Regions from separate parts of the Arthrobacter sp. Marseille-P9274 genome, predicted to be linked through region 1. Evidence: riboswitches for the same ligand, from Rfam matches in the RefSeq annotation. Region 1 holds a riboswitch; the other holds the start of a gene.
What was found. Region 1 has a riboswitch for glycine ahead of gcvP (aminomethyl-transferring glycine dehydrogenase). Riboswitches for the same ligand answer to the same signal wherever they lie in the genome.
Positions count from the first base shown of each region.

Region 2: it holds a riboswitch for glycine, as region 1 does, so the genes downstream of both, cycA (D-serine/D-alanine/glycine transporter) here and gcvP (aminomethyl-transferring glycine dehydrogenase) in region 1, are expected to answer to the same signal.

Region 1 is NZ_CAMPOV010000005.1:60,655-68,998, reverse strand. It holds gene OC550_RS21365 (L-serine ammonia-lyase) at 1-513, opposite strand, end outside; gene glyA (serine hydroxymethyltransferase) at 523-1,848, opposite strand; gene gcvH (glycine cleavage system protein GcvH) at 1,845-2,225, opposite strand; gene gcvT (glycine cleavage system aminomethyltransferase GcvT) at 2,347-3,483, opposite strand; gene gcvP (aminomethyl-transferring glycine dehydrogenase) at 3,505-6,378, opposite strand; glycine riboswitch at 6,532-6,630, opposite strand; gene cycA (D-serine/D-alanine/glycine transporter) at 6,774-8,231, opposite strand.
Region 2 is NZ_CAMPOV010000002.1:454,456-462,799, reverse strand. It holds gene OC550_RS15335 (DUF456 domain-containing protein) at 1-312, shown strand, start outside; gene OC550_RS15330 (Lrp/AsnC family transcriptional regulator) at 346-840, opposite strand; tRNA gene OC550_RS15325 (tRNA-Ala) at 1,128-1,200, shown strand; gene OC550_RS15320 (hypothetical protein) at 1,317-1,901, shown strand; gene OC550_RS15315 (DUF808 domain-containing protein) at 2,696-3,718, shown strand; gene OC550_RS15310 (DUF1524 domain-containing protein) at 3,935-4,777, shown strand; gene OC550_RS15305 (hypothetical protein) at 4,837-5,790, shown strand; glycine riboswitch at 5,922-6,019, shown strand; gene cycA (D-serine/D-alanine/glycine transporter) at 6,177-7,655, shown strand; gene ppsA (phosphoenolpyruvate synthase) at 7,713-8,344, shown strand, end outside.

The DNA.
Region 1 (8,344 bases):
GAGCTCCTCCGCGGCGGCGTCTTCCTCGCCCTCGCGGACAATGAAGCCGCCGCCCACAGAGAAGAACGTTGCCTCGTGGAGCACGTCCCCGGCGTCGTTCTTTGCTTGCAGCTTCATGCCGTTGGTGTGCCGGGGCAGCACGGTCAACGGGTGCAGGACCATGTCCTCCACCTTGTAGTCGATCGCGGCCCCGGCAGCACCGCTGACCTGGGAGCAGAGCTGCAGCCTGCCGGATTCCGCCATGTCAGCCAGGCGCGAATCGACCTCGTCGGGAAGGATCAGCTCCGGATGGAAGCCTTCCAGTCCCAGCATGACTGCCGTGAAGGTGCCGTGCCCGCGGCCGGTGGCGGCGAGCGAACCGTAGAGGTCCACCCGCAGCCCGGCCACCCGGTCGAGGACTCCGGTCGAAACCAGCTCCTCGGCGAAGACGGCGGCGGCCCGCATCGGACCCACAGTGTGCGAACTGGAGGGGCCGATGCCGACAGTGAAGAGATCGAATACGCCTACAGCCATGATGGCCTCCTAGTGCCCTTCGGTTTCCTTGGAGACCGGAGCGACGTCCGGGTACAAGGGATGTGCTTCCGCCAGGGCGTCAACCCGGGCCTTCAGGCCCGAGAGGTCCGCATCCGGACCGGCGATGAGCGCCTCGGCGATGATGTCGGCGACCTCGCGGAACGCCTCCTCGCTGAACCCACGGGTAGCCAGCGCCGGGGTGCCGATCCGCAGGCCCGAGGTCACCATCGGCGGCCGCGGGTCGAACGGGACGGCGTTGCGGTTGACGGTGATGTCGATCGCGGCGAGCAGATCCTCCGCCTGCTGCCCGTCCAGCTCGGAGTTGCGCAGGTCCACCAGGACCAGGTGCACGTCCGTGCCGCCGGTCAGGACGGTGACGCCCTTCGCGGCCACGTCCGGCTGCGACAGGCGCTCGGCGAGGGCCTTCGAACCGGCCAGGGTGCGGCGCTGGCGCTCGGCGAATTCCTCCGATGCGGCAATCTTGAACGCCACCGCCTTGCCCGCGATGACGTGCTCAAGCGGGCCGCCCTGCTGGCCCGGGAACACCGCCGAGTTGATCTTCTTGGCGATGTCCGCCTCGTTGGTCAGGATGATGCCGCCGCGCGGACCCGCGAGGGTCTTGTGCGTGGTGGACGTGACCACGTGGGCGTGCGGGACCGGCGACGGGTGCAGCCCGGTGGCGACCAGTCCGGCGAAGTGCGCCATGTCCACCATGAGGTAAGCGCCCACGGAATCGGCGATCCGGCGGAACTCGGCGAAGTCCAGCTGCCGCGGGTAGGCGGACCAGCCTGCGACGATCAGCTGCGGCTTGTGCTCCTGCGCCAGGCGCTCGACCTCGGCCATGTCGATCAGGTAGTCCTGCTCGGAGACACCGTAGGCCACGACGTTGTAGAGCTTGCCGGAGAAGTTGATCTTCATCCCGTGCGTCAGGTGGCCGCCGTGCGCCAGGTTCAGGCCCAGGATGGTATCGCCGGGCTTGATCAGCGCGTGCATGACGGAGGCGTTGGCTTGCGCGCCGGAGTGCGGCTGGACGTTGGCGAAACCGGCTCCGAAGAGCGCCTTCACCCGGTCGATCGCCAGCTGCTCGATGACATCCACGTATTCGCAGCCGCCGTAGTAGCGGCGGCCCGGGTAGCCCTCGGCGTACTTGTTGGTGACGACCGAGCCCTGCGCCTGCATCACGGCGACGGCGGTGTGGTTCTCCGAGGCGATCATTTCCAGGCCGCCCTGCTGGCGGCGCAGCTCGTTGTCGATCTGGGCGGCGATCTCCGGATCGAGGGCGCCCAGGTCAGCGTTCAGGCTGGCGCTGGTGACCGCCGTGAGTGCCTGCGTCATGCGACCTCACCGCCGTTTGCCGAAGCGTACTCGTCGGCGGAGAGCAGCGGGCCCTCTTCGGAGACCTCGACGGTGAAGAGCCAGCCCTCGCCGTACGGGTCGGAGTTCAGCAGGGCCGGGTCGTCGATGGCGGCCTGGTTGACCTCGACCACGGTTCCGGTCACCGGAGCGTAGAGGTCGGAGACGGACTTGGTCGACTCGACCTCGCCACAGGTCTCGCCCGCGCTGACGGCGGAGCCGGCCTCTGGCAGGTCAACGTAGACGACGTCGCCCAGCGCGTCGGCCGCGATCTGGGAGATGCCGACCTTAACGGGGCTGGCGCCGTCTACCCACTCGTGCTCGGCGGAGTAGCGCAGGCTGGACAGGACTTTGCTCATTGGGAGGAACCCTTTCAAACAGAAGGTGATGGAAAACGGGTGGCACCGGACGGGACCCGGCAACAAGGCTACGCGTCGGCGTTCAGCCTTGTTGCCGGATCCTGAGCCGCCGGTGGTTTTGTTACTTTTCGCGCTTGTAGAAGGGCAGGCCGACGACCTCGAAGGGCTCTGCCTTTCCACGCAGGTCGATGTCCAGCTTGGTGCCCGGCTCGGCGAACTCGGCGTCCACGTACGCCAGGGCAACCGGGTAGCCGAGGGTCGGGCTCGGCTGGCCGGAGGTAACCTCGCCGACCGTCTTGCCGTCCTTCAGCACCGGGTAGTGGGCGCGTCCCGCGCGGCGGCCGAGGCCCTTGAGCCCGACAAGCTTGCGTGCAGAGCCCTTCTCCTTCTGGGCTACCAGCGCCGCGCGGCCGACGAATTCGCCTTCCTTCTTCAGCGCGACGACGGGGCCGAGGCCTGCATCGTACGGGCTGAACTCGAGGGAGAGCTCGTTGCCGTACAGCGGCATTCCGGCCTCGAGGCGGAGGGAGTCGCGGCAGGCGAGGCCGGCCGGAACCAGGCCGTGCTCCTTGCCGGCTTCCAGCAGCGCGGTCCACAGCGCGGCGGCCTGCTCGTTCGGCACGTAGATCTCGAAGCCGTCCTCGCCGGTGTAACCGGTGCGGGCCAGCAGCAGCTTGGCCGGGGCGCCGCCCACGGTGAAGGTGACGTCCTCCGCGGCGTAGTACTTCATGTCGCTGACGACGCCGGCCTCGGCGGCCGGGACCAGCTTGTGCAGGATGTCCACCGAGTCCGGACCCTGGACAGCCACCAGGGAGGTGGCGGCCGTGGCGTTCTCCACGGTGACGTCGAAGTCCTTGGCCCGCTCGGCCATCGCCTCGAAGACCGCGTCCGCGTTGCCTGCGTTCGGCACCACGAGGTAGCGGTCGTCACCGCGCCGGTAGCTGATCAGGTCGTCGATGATACCGCCGTCCTGGTTGCAGATCAGCGAGTACTTGGCCTTGCCGACGGCGATCGCCGACAGCTTGCCCACCAGGGCGTAGTCGAGGAACTTCGCTGCGTCCGGGCCGGTGACCCATAGCTCGCCCATATGGGAGAGGTCGAACAGCCCGGCCGTCTTGCGGACGGCGTGGTGCTCGGCCAGTTCGCTGCTGTACTTCAGCGGCATCTGCCAGCCGCCGAAGTCCGTGAAGGACGCGCCGAGCTTCTGGTGCTCTTCGTACAGTGCGGTATAGCGCTGCGTGGTGGTTTCAGCATTCATGGTCTCTACGGAACCTTTTCGTTAGTTGGCCGACTCGGCGAATTCTTCGATGGGCGGGCAGGAACAGATCAGGTTCCGGTCTCCGGCCGCGCCGTCGATGCGGCCGACCGGAGCGAAGTACTTGTCCACCTTCAGGTTCGGCAGCGGGAACACGGCCTGCTCGCGGGAGTACTTGCGGTCCCAGTCGCTGCTGACCACGGCGGCCGCGGTGTGCGGGGACAGCCGCAGCGGGCTCTCCTCGACACCGAAGTCACCCTTGATGACCTGCTCGATTTCGCCGCGGATAGCGATCATGGCCTCGATGAAGCGCTCGATCTCGGCCAGGTCCTCGGACTCGGTCGGCTCCACCATCAGCGTGCCCGCCACCGGGAAGGCCAGCGTCGGGGCATGGAAGCCGTAGTCGATCAGGCGCTTGGCCACGTCCTCGGCGGTGACGCCGGACTTGGAGGTGAGCTCGCGCAGATCCAGGATGCACTCGTGGGCGACCAGGCCCTTATTGCCGGTGTAGAGCACCGGGAAGTGCTCGTTCAGGCGGGACGCGATGTAGTTCGCGGCCAGCAGCGCCGTCTTGGTGGCGTTGGTCAGGCCCTCTCCGCCCATCATGGCCACGTAGGCCCACGAGATCTGCAGCACGCCCGCGGAGCCGTACTTCGAGGCCGAAACCGGGACGCCCTTGCCTTCGTGCTCGGCCAGCGCCGCATTGCCGGGCAGGAACGGCACCAGGTGCTCCGCCACTGCGACCGGGCCGACGCCGGGGCCGCCGCCGCCGTGCGGGATGCAGAAGGTCTTGTGCAGGTTCAGGTGGGAGACGTCCCCGCCGAACTTGCCGGGCTGGGCGAGGCCGACCAGCGCATTCAGGTTGGCGCCGTCGATGTAGACCTGCCCGCCTGCCGCGTGCACGGCATCGCAGACCTGGCGGACGTCGGCGTCGTACACGCCGTGCGTGGACGGGTAGGTGATCATGATGGCAGCCAGGTTGTCCTTGTGCTGCTCGATCTTGGCGTCGAGGTCCGCGTGGTCGATCGTGCCGTCGGAAGCCGTCGCGACGACAACGACCTTCATGCCGGCCAGCACTGCCGAGGCAGCGTTGGTGCCGTGCGCGGAGGCCGGGATCAGGCAGATGTTGCGCTGCTCGTTGCCCTGGGACAGGTGGTACCGGCGGATGGCCAGCAGGCCGGCGTACTCGCCCTGCGAACCGGCGTTCGGCTGGATGGACACGCCGGCATAGCCGGTGATCGCGGACAGCCGCGCCTCCAGGTCCTCGATCAGCTCGCGCCAGCCCTGGGTCTGGTGGTCCGGGGCGAAGGGGTGGATGGTGGCGAACTCCGGCCACGTCATGGATTCCATCTCGGCCGTGGCGTTGAGCTTCATGGTGCAGGAGCCCAGCGGAATCATGGTGCGGTCCAGCGCCAGGTCGCGGTCGGAGAGGCGGCGCAGGTAGCGCAGCATCTGGGTTTCCGAACGGTGGCTGTGGAAGACCGGGTGGTTCAGGTAGGACGAGGTCCGCTGCACGGACGCATCCAACTCGAAGCCCAGGCCGGAGCCGGCCGCGGCGGCGATGCGCTCGGCGGCGCCGTCCACGCCGAAGGACTCGGCCACGGCAGCCAGGTGCTCCGCCGTCGTCGATTCACCGGTGGAAATGCCCACGTGGTCCCCGTCGATGACCCGCAGGTTGATGCCCTTGGCCTCCGCCGCGGCGATGACCTCGGCAGCCTTGCCCGGAACCTTGACGGTGAGGGTGTCGAAGAACTGCTCGGCGGCGAGTTCCAGTCCGGCGTCGCGCAGCACGGTGGCGAGCGTGCGGGCCTGCGCGTTGGCGCGCTGGGCGATGGCCTTGAGCCCCTCGGGACCGTGGTAGACGGCGTACATGCCGGACACGATGGCCAGCAGTGCCTGCGCGGTGCAGATGTTGGAGGTGGCCTTCTCGCGGCGGATGTGCTGCTCGCGGGTCTGCAGGGCCAGGCGGTAGGCCGGGCGTCCGGCGGAGTCCTTGGAAACGCCGACCAGGCGTCCGGGCAGCTGGCGCTCCAGGCCCTTGTGCACGGCCATGTACGCGGCGTGCGGGCCGCCGTAGAACAGCGGCACGCCGAAGCGCTGCGAATTGCCGACGGCGATGTCCGCGCCCTGCTCGCCGGGAGGCGTAATCAGGGTCAGCGCCAGCAGGTCGGCGGCGACGGTGACCATGGCGCCGCGTTCCTTCGCTTCGGCGATCACCTGGGTGTGGTCGGCCACGCGGCCGGAGACGCCCGGCTGCTGGAGCACGATGCCGGACAGGTCGCCCTCGGGCAGGCCGGCGGTCAGGTCGGCGACCTCGACCTCGAAGCCGAGTGCCTCGGCGCGGCCCTTGACGACGGCGATCGTCTGCGGCAGCAGGTCGGCGTCCAGGACGGTCTTGCCGTCGGCGTGCTTCTTGTTGCCGCGGCGCATGAGCAGCACGGCCTCGGCGACGGCGGTGGCTTCGTCCAGCAAGGAGGCGTTGGCGATGGCCAGGCCGGTCAGGTCCTCGACCATGGTCTGGAAGTTCAGCAGCGCTTCGAGCCGGCCCTGGGAGATTTCCGGCTGGTACGGCGTGTACGCGGTGTACCAGGCAGGGGATTCGACGACGTTGCGGCGGATGACCGGCGGCGTGATCGTGTCGTAGTAGCCCTGGCCGATCATTTGGACCGCCGTGATGTTCTTGGCTGCCAGTGCGCGCAGGTCGGCCAGCACCTCGGCTTCGCTACGGGCCGCCGGCAGGTCCAGCGGGGCCTGCTGGCGGATGTCGGCGGGAACTGCCGTGTCAACCAACTCGTCGAGGCTGGCGTAGCCAACCTGCTTGAGCATCGTCTCGGCGTCGCTGCTGCGCGGGCCGATATGGCGCTCGGCAAAAGGGGCGATGGTGGGTTGAACCGTCATGAAGGAACTCCGTTAATTGGGCTGGCATGCGTGGCACGCCATGTGGATCGGGTCCCTCCCCACTCTGTATTGGACCTGAGAGATTCCGCGGAACGAATCCGCTTGCACCGTCGGTGAGCCGGTTTCATGTGTCCGGCTGCTTTCCAGAGTTGCCTCTCCGCGGCGGTACAGGTGCCTGAGAGATTCCTGGGGAGGTATTGCTCCTACGGCGCCTGCTGACTAGCACCAGCAGGACTCTCCCGCCGCATGTCGAAGGCATGATTCAGTTATTGTCGATGTGAGCATCGTAACCGTTCCGGACCGGCCTCCACAAGAAGGTCGCCGCCCGGTGACAGCCCGTTCAGGGCAGGCCGCCGCGGGGTCTCCGCGGCGGCCTGCCGGACCGACGTGCGGGGTCAGTGCACGTCTGCGGGGCTTTCCTGCTGCGCCTCTTGCTCGCGCAGCTGGGCCCGGAACATCTCCGCCCGTGCCATGTGCACCGGACGCCGGCGCAGGATGGCCCAGGCGACGCCGAGGACGACGAACCAGAGCGGGGTCACCAGCAGCGCGGTGAGCGTGTCCGGCTGCGTGGTCAGGGCCCAGAGGACGAAGGCGAAGAACGCGAACACCACCCAGACCATCGCGATGCCGCCGGGCATCTTGAACTTGGACTCATTGTGCAGCTGCGCCCGGCGCTTCCGGAAGGCGAGGTAGCTGGCCAGGATGATGGACCAGACGAACATGAAGCAGACCGCGGAGACCGTGGTAACCATTTCGAACGCCAGGGCGATGCTGTCGCCCGCGTAGAGGAGGACGACGCCGGCGAGCAGCAGGACGCAGGACAGGAACAGTGCGTTCTGCGGAACCTTGCGCGAGGAGAGCTTGCCGAGGGTGGTCGGAGCGTCGCCTTCCTGGGCGAGGCCGAACACCATGCGGGAGGTCGAGTAGACGCCGGAGTTGGCCGAGGACATTGCCGAGGTCAGCACCACGAGGTTGACGATGGTGGCGGCCATCCCGAGTCCTGCCAGCGAGAACATGCCGATGAAGGGGCTGTGCCCGGCCTGGAACTCGGTCCACGGGGTGACGGCCATCAGGATGACCAGGGCGCCTACGTAGAAGAGCAGCACGCGGACGGGGATGGAGTTGATGGCCTTGGGAAGGTTCTTCTCCGGATCCTTGGCTTCCGCCGCCGTCGTACCCACCAGTTCGATGCCCACGAAGGCGAAGACTGCGATCTGGAAGCCCGCCACGAAGCCCATGAACTCCTGCGGGAAGAAGCCGCCGTGGCTCCACAGGTTGCTGAAGGAGGCCGGGCCGGCATCGGACTCGAAACCGGTGAAGATCATGACCAGGCCGGTGACGATCAGCGCCACGATGGCGACGATCTTGATCAGGGCGAACCAGAACTCGGTCTCGCCGAACGCCTTGACGGTGGCCAGGTTCAGCAACAGCAGGACGGCCACGGTGAACACGCCCGGGATCCAGAGCTGGATGCCCGGCACCAATTCATTGGCGTAGCCGGCGATGGCGATGACGTCCGCGATGCCGGTGACGACCCAGCAGAACCAGTAGGTCCAGCCGGTGAAGAACCCGGCCCAGGGACCGAGGAGGTCGCCGGCGAAGTCACTGAAGGACTTGTAGTTGAGGTTGCTCAGCAGCAGCTCGCCCATCGCCCGCATGACGAAGAACAGCATGAAGCCGATGATCATGTAGACGAAGATTACGGACGGACCCGCAACGGAGATCGTCTTGCCCGAACCCATGAACAGGCCGGTGCCGATCGCACCTCCGATGGCGATCAGCTGGATGTGCCTGTTGCTGAGCTGGCGCTCCAGATGGGGCGCCTTCTCAGTCGAGACGGCATCAGTTTTCACGTACAGCTCCTTGATTTGACAGGGTTTCGTTCCTCTTGGGCACGATGCAGGACAGCCGGATGTCAGCCGAAAGCCCAGCCCTTGTCCGCGCGGAAATAGAGGTCGGCAGTGGT
Region 2 (8,344 bases), on a different contig from region 1:
GGGATGACGGCCAGCGCCGTGCTGACCGGGAAACGGCTCAAGGCCCGCAGGATCCCCAACCACTCGATCGTGGTCGGCATTGTCGTGGGACTGGTGGGCATGTTCGTGATCCCGGTGCTGGGCCTCTTCATCGGCTTCGCGGCGGGCTTGCTGCTCAGCGAGTTCCTCCGGCAGCGCGACTTCGGCCGCGCCCTGACCTCGAGCGGGGTCGCCCTCAAGGCGATGGGGATCGGAATCATTGTGGAGCTCGGCTGCGCGTTTGCCGCCGGCAGCATCTGGACCATCGGCGTCCTGGTGCAATTCTTCGCCTGACAGCCGTCCCCTCCGGGGGCCGGTCTTGCGGACTCAGTCCTCCTGGAGCAGTCCCGTGGTCCGGTACGGGATCACCTCGCGGAGGAACATCTGTGTGGAAGTCCGCGTGATGCCGGGGCAGAGCCGGATCTCCTCGCTGACCCGATAGAGATCGTCCGGGCTCTTCGCCACCACCCGGATGAGCAGGTCCGTGTCGCCGGCCGGGGCATGGCATTCGAGGACCTCGGGGATTTTTCGCAGCGCCTCGACGGCCTTGTTGAGCTTGCTTTGGTCCAGTTCCGCGCTCACCATGGCCATCACCCCTCGTCCGGTGGCCTCCGGGAGGATCCGCGCCGAATGGGGACGGAGGATGCCCGCCGCCTTGATCCGCTCGATCCGGGAATGGACCGTGCCGCGCGCCAGCCCGAGCTTCTGGGCGAGCAGCATGACCGGAATGCGCGGATCCTCATCCAACGCAAGGATGATCCGGCGGTCCGTCGGGTCCAGCTGCTGCAATCTGACCACTCCCTGTCCGGTGTCCCGCTTCATCGTTGATCAGATTGACCAACCGATAAGGCAACTATTGCACCGATTGCTGCCGTGGTGCTCGAATTGGGTGCAACGCGGGACGAGCCACAAGCTTCCGCCCGCCAAGGTGCAGTGAAACCGGCCCACCCCGCCGACGATCTGTGGACGGATCCCGCAAGGATCCAACCTGGTTGTTCACAGCTGAAGACCCCCGATCCAGCCGGATGCCTGCCGGATGGAGCGGGGGTCTCGCTGCATTCGGTTTTGGTGATTCGGCCACGGCGGTCATATGATCTACGCAGTTACTCGGGGCCTTAGCTCAGTTGGTAGAGCGTTTCGTTCGCAATGAAAAGGTCAGGGGTTCGATTCCCCTAGGCTCCACTGTTTGCGCGGCTATTGGCTGGTACCAGCGCCTAAATAACGCGTCCTCTGGACCGCGGCAGCCCGGGCCGCTACCGTAGGATCAAGTGGGGGCAAGAGCCGTGCGAAGGACAGCAATGGCCGGTGCCAATCCTGACGCGATCGATTCCGACGCAGTGACCTTGCCATCACGTGCCCGCCGCTTGACCCGGCGCGCCGCGCACGGCGTCGCCCGGCCCGCGGCCGCTCTGCTGCGTACCTACGAAACCGAGCACGCCATCTACGGCACGGTGCTGGTCAGCGCCCTGATTGCCGTCGGCTGGAAATACGAGACTGACCTGGAAGTCTTCCTGTTCACCCTCGGTACCGTCGGCGTTTTTTGGCTGTCCCACATTTACTCCGGTGTGGTTGCGGGCAATCGGTCGGCCGAGCGCCCCCGCAAGGCGGTCTGGGCTACGGTCCTAGACACCGCCCGGCATTCGGCCGGCATGGTGCTTGCGATGCTCCTGCCGGCCTTCTTCCTGCTGCTGGCCACAGCCGGAGTACTCGACGAGTACGTGGCCTATTACGTCGCCCTGTGGGTCGGTGTCGGGATCCTCGCTGTGCTGGGCTACGCCAACGCCGCCCGGCGTCGCAAACGCTGGCCGCTCCGGCTGCTCAACGCCGCCACTACCTCGGCCTTGGGCTTGATCATTATCTGGCTCAGTACGCTCGTGCATTGACCTCGAGAGGCCTTTTCCGATCAGCGGGCAGGATGGAACTGCGGGCCGGCTCACCGTGCGGGCTCCCGCAGGACGGTGAGTTCGTAGGGCAGCTGGTTGACGAGCAGGAACTGGAAGACCCGGTGGGAGTCAATCAGGCCGTGACGCCCGGGCTGGACCAGCCGTCCCCGAACTCGCCAGGGATGCCTCGCTGGAAAACTACGGTTAGCGGCACGCTCGCCGGCTAGGCATGCCACGACTGATTCGCCGCGGCAGTAGGTCAAGCTCCTCAGTGGGCGTCCTTGATGCGGGAGAACTGGACTTCGATGTGGATGTTTTCTTCGGCTGACGCCCTCTCAGCGACCCGATCTTCAGGCGTTTCCGGGCAAGGTCGGCGAGGGGCAGCTCTCGCAGCTGGTTGTCACTCATGGCCCTGACCTCGGCGAGGACTTTCCTCTGCCGTCCCCGGATCCACGCCATCCCTGCAAAGGTGATGAGGAGTGCCGCTGCGGTCAGCAGGGTCGGCATGATCGTCAAAAGTTGTTCCATCGGTGGTCCTTACCTGTTCGAGCGGGTGTCCGGAACATTTCCGGTGTTATCCGCGGGCTTTCCTGAAGTCGAATTCAGCCATGGCCGGTGGGCCGGATTTCGGCTCAGCCAGCGGCAGTTGCGACCACCCGGCGTCCTCCGGATCGTGGCTCCAACTCCGCGCCGGCTGCCCGCCTGAGCCGGTCGCCAACTTATACTCGAAGCATGCCGATCACACGTGCCAGCCGCGCCCAGCAGTCCGCCGTCGAGCAGTTCGGGGGAGACCTGTGAGCGGCGGTCTCGTCGCCCTGCTCGACGACGTCGCAGCCCTGGCCCGCATCGCGGCCGCCTCGGTAGACGACGTCGCCGCCGGAGCGGCCAAGGCCGGGACGAAGGCCGCGGGCGTGGTGATCGACGACGCCGCCGTCACGCCGCAGTACGTGTCCGGGACGGACCCGTCCCGCGAACTGCCGATGATCAAGAAGATCTTCTGGGGCTCGCTGCGGAACAAGCTCTTGATCATCCTTCCGGCGCTGCTGCTCATCAGCGCTTTCATTCCGGCGGTCATCCCGTTCATCCTGATGCTGGGCGGCACCTACCTCTGTTACGAAGGTGCCGAGAAGGTCTGGCACAGGCTCCGCGGGCACCACGGTGGCGAAGAGGCTCCGGCCGTTGAGCGGGGCCGGGCTGCGGAGGGCAAGGTCGTCAAGGGTGCGATCACGACCGACTTCATCCTGTCCTGCGAGATCATGGTCATCTCCATGAACGAGGTGGCCGACCAGTCCCTGTTGGTCCGGGCGGTCATCCTGGTCGTCGTGGCGATCGCGATCACGGTGCTCGTGTACGGCGCCGTCGCGCTCATCGTCAAGATGGACGACATCGGCGTGCACCTGACTACCAAGGACTCCGCGGGCTCGCAGCGCTTTGGCCGGCTGCTCGTCAAGGGCATGCCTGCCGTGCTGGGTGCGATCACCTTCGTTGGGACAATCGCCATGCTGTGGGTCGGCGGCCACATCATGCTCCAGGGGGCGCACGACCTCGGCTGGCATGCGCCGTACGACCTGGTCCACGTCCTCGAGGCCCCCTTCGCAGCAATCCCGGTGGCCGGCGGCGCCTTGGCATGGCTGGTGAACACCTTGTGCTCGGCCATCCTGGGACTCGTCTGGGGCCTCGTCGTTATGGCCGTCCTGCACCCGCTGCTGAAGGTGCTGCCTTTCGGTAAGAAGAAGGGTGGGCACGACGAGGGCGACGTACGCGCCGCTGCCGCTGGTCACCATCCGCCGGAGCGAGACTCCGATCCCGCCCCCTAGCAGGTTGTCCGTGACCGGCCGCGCCGGTTACGCGCCTTTGTGGCTCATTGGATCCTGCGGCTTTAAGGTGCGCACACCGCCGGCGCCCATCTCCGTCCGGGGCTGTCAGCGCGGACTCCCAGACGTCCGTGCAGAGCGAGCCTGCCCCGCGTTCGGGCGACGGGATCATAGGCTGGAGGATGGGATCCGCCGGGTCTCCCCGTACACCGAAGGATCATGCAGACTTTCCGCCGTCGTGCCCTCTCCCTGACCACTGCCTTCCTCGCAGCCGCATCGCTGGCGGCCTGTACTCCGGGCTACGACGCCCAAGTGCCGGCGGCGGCCGGGGCGGCCGAGGCCGGTACCGCGCTGGAGCAGCTCGCGACGATCCCGGTCAAGGGCCGCGCCCCGAAGACCGGATACTCGCGTGAGCAGTTCGGCGAGGGGTGGCTGGATCCGGACCACAATGGCTGCGACGCCCGGAATGATGTTCTCGCCCGCGACTTGGCCAACGAGACTTTCAAGCCCGGCACCAAGGACTGCGTCGTCCTGACCGGCACCCTTGCCGATCCGTACACCGGCAAGACGATCGACTTTGTCCGCGGCAACAAGACCAGCACCCTGGTCCAGATCGACCACGTCGTCGCCCTCTCGGATGCGTGGCAGAAGGGCGCCCGGAAGCTCTCCTCCGGACAACGCGAAGCGTTCGCCAACGATCCGCTGAACCTGAGGGCCGCCGACGGTCCCACGAACGGCGCCAAGGGCGACGGCGACGCTGCGACCTGGCTGCCGCCGAACAAGGGCTTCCGCTGCGAGTACGTTGCCCTGCAGACCGCGGTGAAAGCCAAGTACGGTCTCTGGATGACCCGGGCCGAGTACGACGCCATCAAGAAGGTCCTAACCTCATCCTGCGCGGACCAACGGGTCCCGGCCGATGGCGGCGGAGTGACCCTCCCAGCCATCGAGTACAAGAACTGCGCCGAGGTGAAGGCCCGCGGCGCAGCGCCCATCCGGGTGGGCGACCCCGGCTGGAGCACCAAGTTCGACGGCAACGGCGACGGGGTCGGCTGCGAGGGCTGACCAGTCCGGGCCTGCTTCTTTCCGTCGTGGCAGGCGCCAGCGGGAGTAGGGTGTTACGCATGAATGACCCGGAGAGGCCCATCGCGGCGTCGATCCACATCGCCATAGACGTGGACATCACCGACCCGGGGGAGCTGCGGAGCTACGCCGTCGTCAAAGCCGAAACACCCGAACACGTGGCTCTGGCCTCGACTGACCTGTTCGCCGCCCTCGCCGTTGCCATGGATCCGCTGGCCATCGCGGCGGATGTCCCGGGCATCCGGATCCTGCGCGGCAAGGTCGAGCCGGCGGAGGGCCACGGGGTGGCGGACTCCGTTATGCCCCATGCCGCCGGGGCAGAGGGCGGGCGGGAGCCGGCGGACACCGGAATCAGCGGCAACGCCGTGGCCACCTTGCTGGAAGCCGCGGGCCGGGCTGGCGGGATCGCTCTCGAGCGGCTCGGCTACGATGCCGCGGCGCCCGAGGCGGAGCGCGAGCTGTCGCGGCACCGGGCCCGGGTGCTGGCCGGGTTGCTCTGGCATGCGGGCGCCGGCATGATCGACGAGCTGTTCAACGACATAGACCTGCTCAGGGGCCGGGAACCGACGGCCAGGGACATTGACGAGACCTACGTCCTCGGCAACCTGCCGCCGCAGTACGCGCACCACTACGACGCACGTTTCGCGGCCCGGTTCCTCACCGTCTGCACCGACCTCACGATGAACCTGGCCGCCGGCTGGAAGGAACCGTCCTGCGTGGCCCAGGAGCTCGGGCTGCGCTGCCTTCTCGCCGAGGCGGAATTCCTGGCCGACGAACTGGAGCTCGAGGCCGACCTGCCGCCGGACTGGGTGGCCGGGCTCGAACACTTCTTCCTGCGTTTCGCCGACTCCATGATGCTTTTCGACCCGGCCATGGACGGCTTCGAAAATGATCCGGAGGCCAGCCCCGAAGGGGCTCCGTCGATGAAGTTCGAGGACTGGTTCAGGCCTTTCGGGCCAGGTCACCACGTGCCGCCGTTCGCCGAACGGGGCTGACAGCTTTGCACGGCGGGCCGCCGGACTCTGTTTCCGGAATATGACGCCCTTCACGCAACCGGCTTGCGGGAGGCCGGGCCGCACTCTACTCTGAGTTGTGATCCCAGTCACCCATAAGTCAATAATGCTTACGATCTGCGGCGGGAGAGTCCTGCCGGTACATTCGGCAGGCGCCGTAGGAGCAAACCCTCCCCGGGAATCTCTCAGGCCCATGTACCGCCGCGGCTAGGCAACTCTGGAAAGCAGCCAGGCGGCAGCCTGTCTCACCGACGGTGCAAGCGGCTCCTGCGCAAGCAGGGGGCGCGGAATCTCTCAGGTCCAATACAGAGTGGGGAGGAACCTAATCAACGTGGTGCGCCCGTGCCACTTGAACCATGGAGTTCCTCATGACTACGCCACATGCATCCACCACGACAGGCGAGCCGCCGCATCTCGCGCGGCAGTTATCCAACCGGCACATCCAGCTGATCGCGATCGGCGGTGCGATCGGCACCGGCCTGTTCATGGGCTCGGGGAAGACCATTTCGGCGGCCGGCCCCTCCGTGATCTTCGTTTACATGATCATCGGCTTCATGCTGTTCTTCGTCATGCGGGCGATGGGCGAGCTGCTGCTGAGCAACCTCCACTACAAGTCCTTTAGCGATTTCGCCGCTGACCTGCTCGGTCCCTGGGCCGGGTTCTTCACCGGCTGGACCTACTGGTTCTGCTGGGTCGTCACCGGCATCGCGGACGTCATCGCCATCGCCGGCTACGCCGACGAACTGATTCCGGGCATCCAACTCTGGATCCCGGGCATCTTCACCGTGGCCGTCCTGCTGCTGCTGAACCTGGCCACCGTCAGGGCCTTCGGCGAGACCGAGTTCTGGTTCGCCATGATCAAGATCGTCGCCATCGTGGCGCTGATCGTCACCGGCCTGATCATGATCTTCACCGGTTTCGAGTCCCCGGCCGGCCCGGCCGCCTTCAGCAACCTGTGGAGCCATGGCGGCTTCTTCCCGAACGAGTTCATGGGCTTCGTGGCGGGCTTCCAAATCGCGGTGTTCGCCTTCGTGGGCATCGAACTGGTGGGTACGACGGCGGCGGAAGCCAAGGACCCGGAGAAGAACCTTCCCAAGGCCATCAACTCCATCCCCATCCGTGTGCTCCTGTTCTACGTCGGCGCCTTGATCATCCTCATGTCCGTCACCCCGTGGACCGAGTTCGAGGCGGGCCGCAGCCCCTTTATCGGAATGTTCTCCCTGGCCGGACTCGGCATGGCCGCCACGATCATCAACCTCGTGGTGCTGACCTCGGCGATGTCCTCGGCCAACTCCGGCGTCTATTCGACCTCCCGCATGGTCTACGGCCTCGCGCAGGAAGGCGACGCTCCGACCGTCCTCGGCAAGCTCTCCTCGCGCAAGGTTCCGCAGAACGCACTGTTCGTGTCCTGCGTCCTGCTGCTCTCCGGCGTCGTCCTCCTCTACGCCGGCAAGGACATCGCCCTGGCGTTCGAAATGGTGACCACGGTCTCCGCGGTCTGCTTCATGTTCGTCTGGTCCATCATCCTGGCCAGCTACCTCGCCTTCCGGAAGCGCCGGGCGCGGCTGCATGACGAGTCCAAGTTCAAGATGCCCGGCGGCATCGCGATGGTCTGGGTGGTGTTCGCGTTCTTCGCCTTCGTCCTCTGGGCGCTGACCACGCAGCCGGACACGCTCACCGCGCTGCTGGTGACCCCGCTCTGGTTCGTCGTCCTCGGCATCGCCTGGCTCATGCTGCGCCGCCGCCCGGCGCACCTGGCGCGCTACGAGGCGTTCCAGGCCGACCTCGAGGCCGAAGCCAAGCTCGAGGCCGAGGCCCGCCGGGCCGCCGCAGCGGACGCCCAGTAGCCCGCCAAAGTTTTGTCCACACGTTTAGCGCTGTTTTCTCACAAGGAGCACCACACTATGACCGACGTTCTCTGGTTCACCGAACTTGGGCTGGCCGACCTTGAACAGGTCGGCGGCAAGAATGCCTCGCTCGGGGAATTGATCCGTAATTTGGCAACTGCCGGGGTCAGGGTCCCGGAGGGCTTTGCGACGACGGCGGACGCCTACCGGCGTTTCCTGCACGAGTCGGGCCTCGAAGCCAGCATCGCCGCGATCCTCGAAGACCTGGACAGCGACAACGTCACGGCACTGGCCAAGGCCGGCGCTGCTATCCGGGACCTGATCCGCCAGGCTCCGTTCCCCGCCGGGTTCGAGGAGGAGGTCCGCGGCGCCTACGCCGAGCTGACCGAGGGCCACGGCAACGAGTCGGAGGTTTCCTGGGCGGTGCGCTCCAGCGCCACGGCCGAGGACCTGCCGGATGCCTCCTTCGCGGGCCAGCAGGAGACCTTCCTGAACATCCGCGGCATCGACAACGTGCTGCTGGCCATCAAGGACGTCTTCGCGTCGCTCTACAACGACCGCGCCATCGCCTACCGGGTCCACCACGGTTTCACGCACTCCGAGGTCGCGCTCTCTGCCGGCATCCAGCGCATGGTCCGCTCCGACATCGGTGCCTCCGGTGTCATGTTCACCATGGACACCGAATCGGG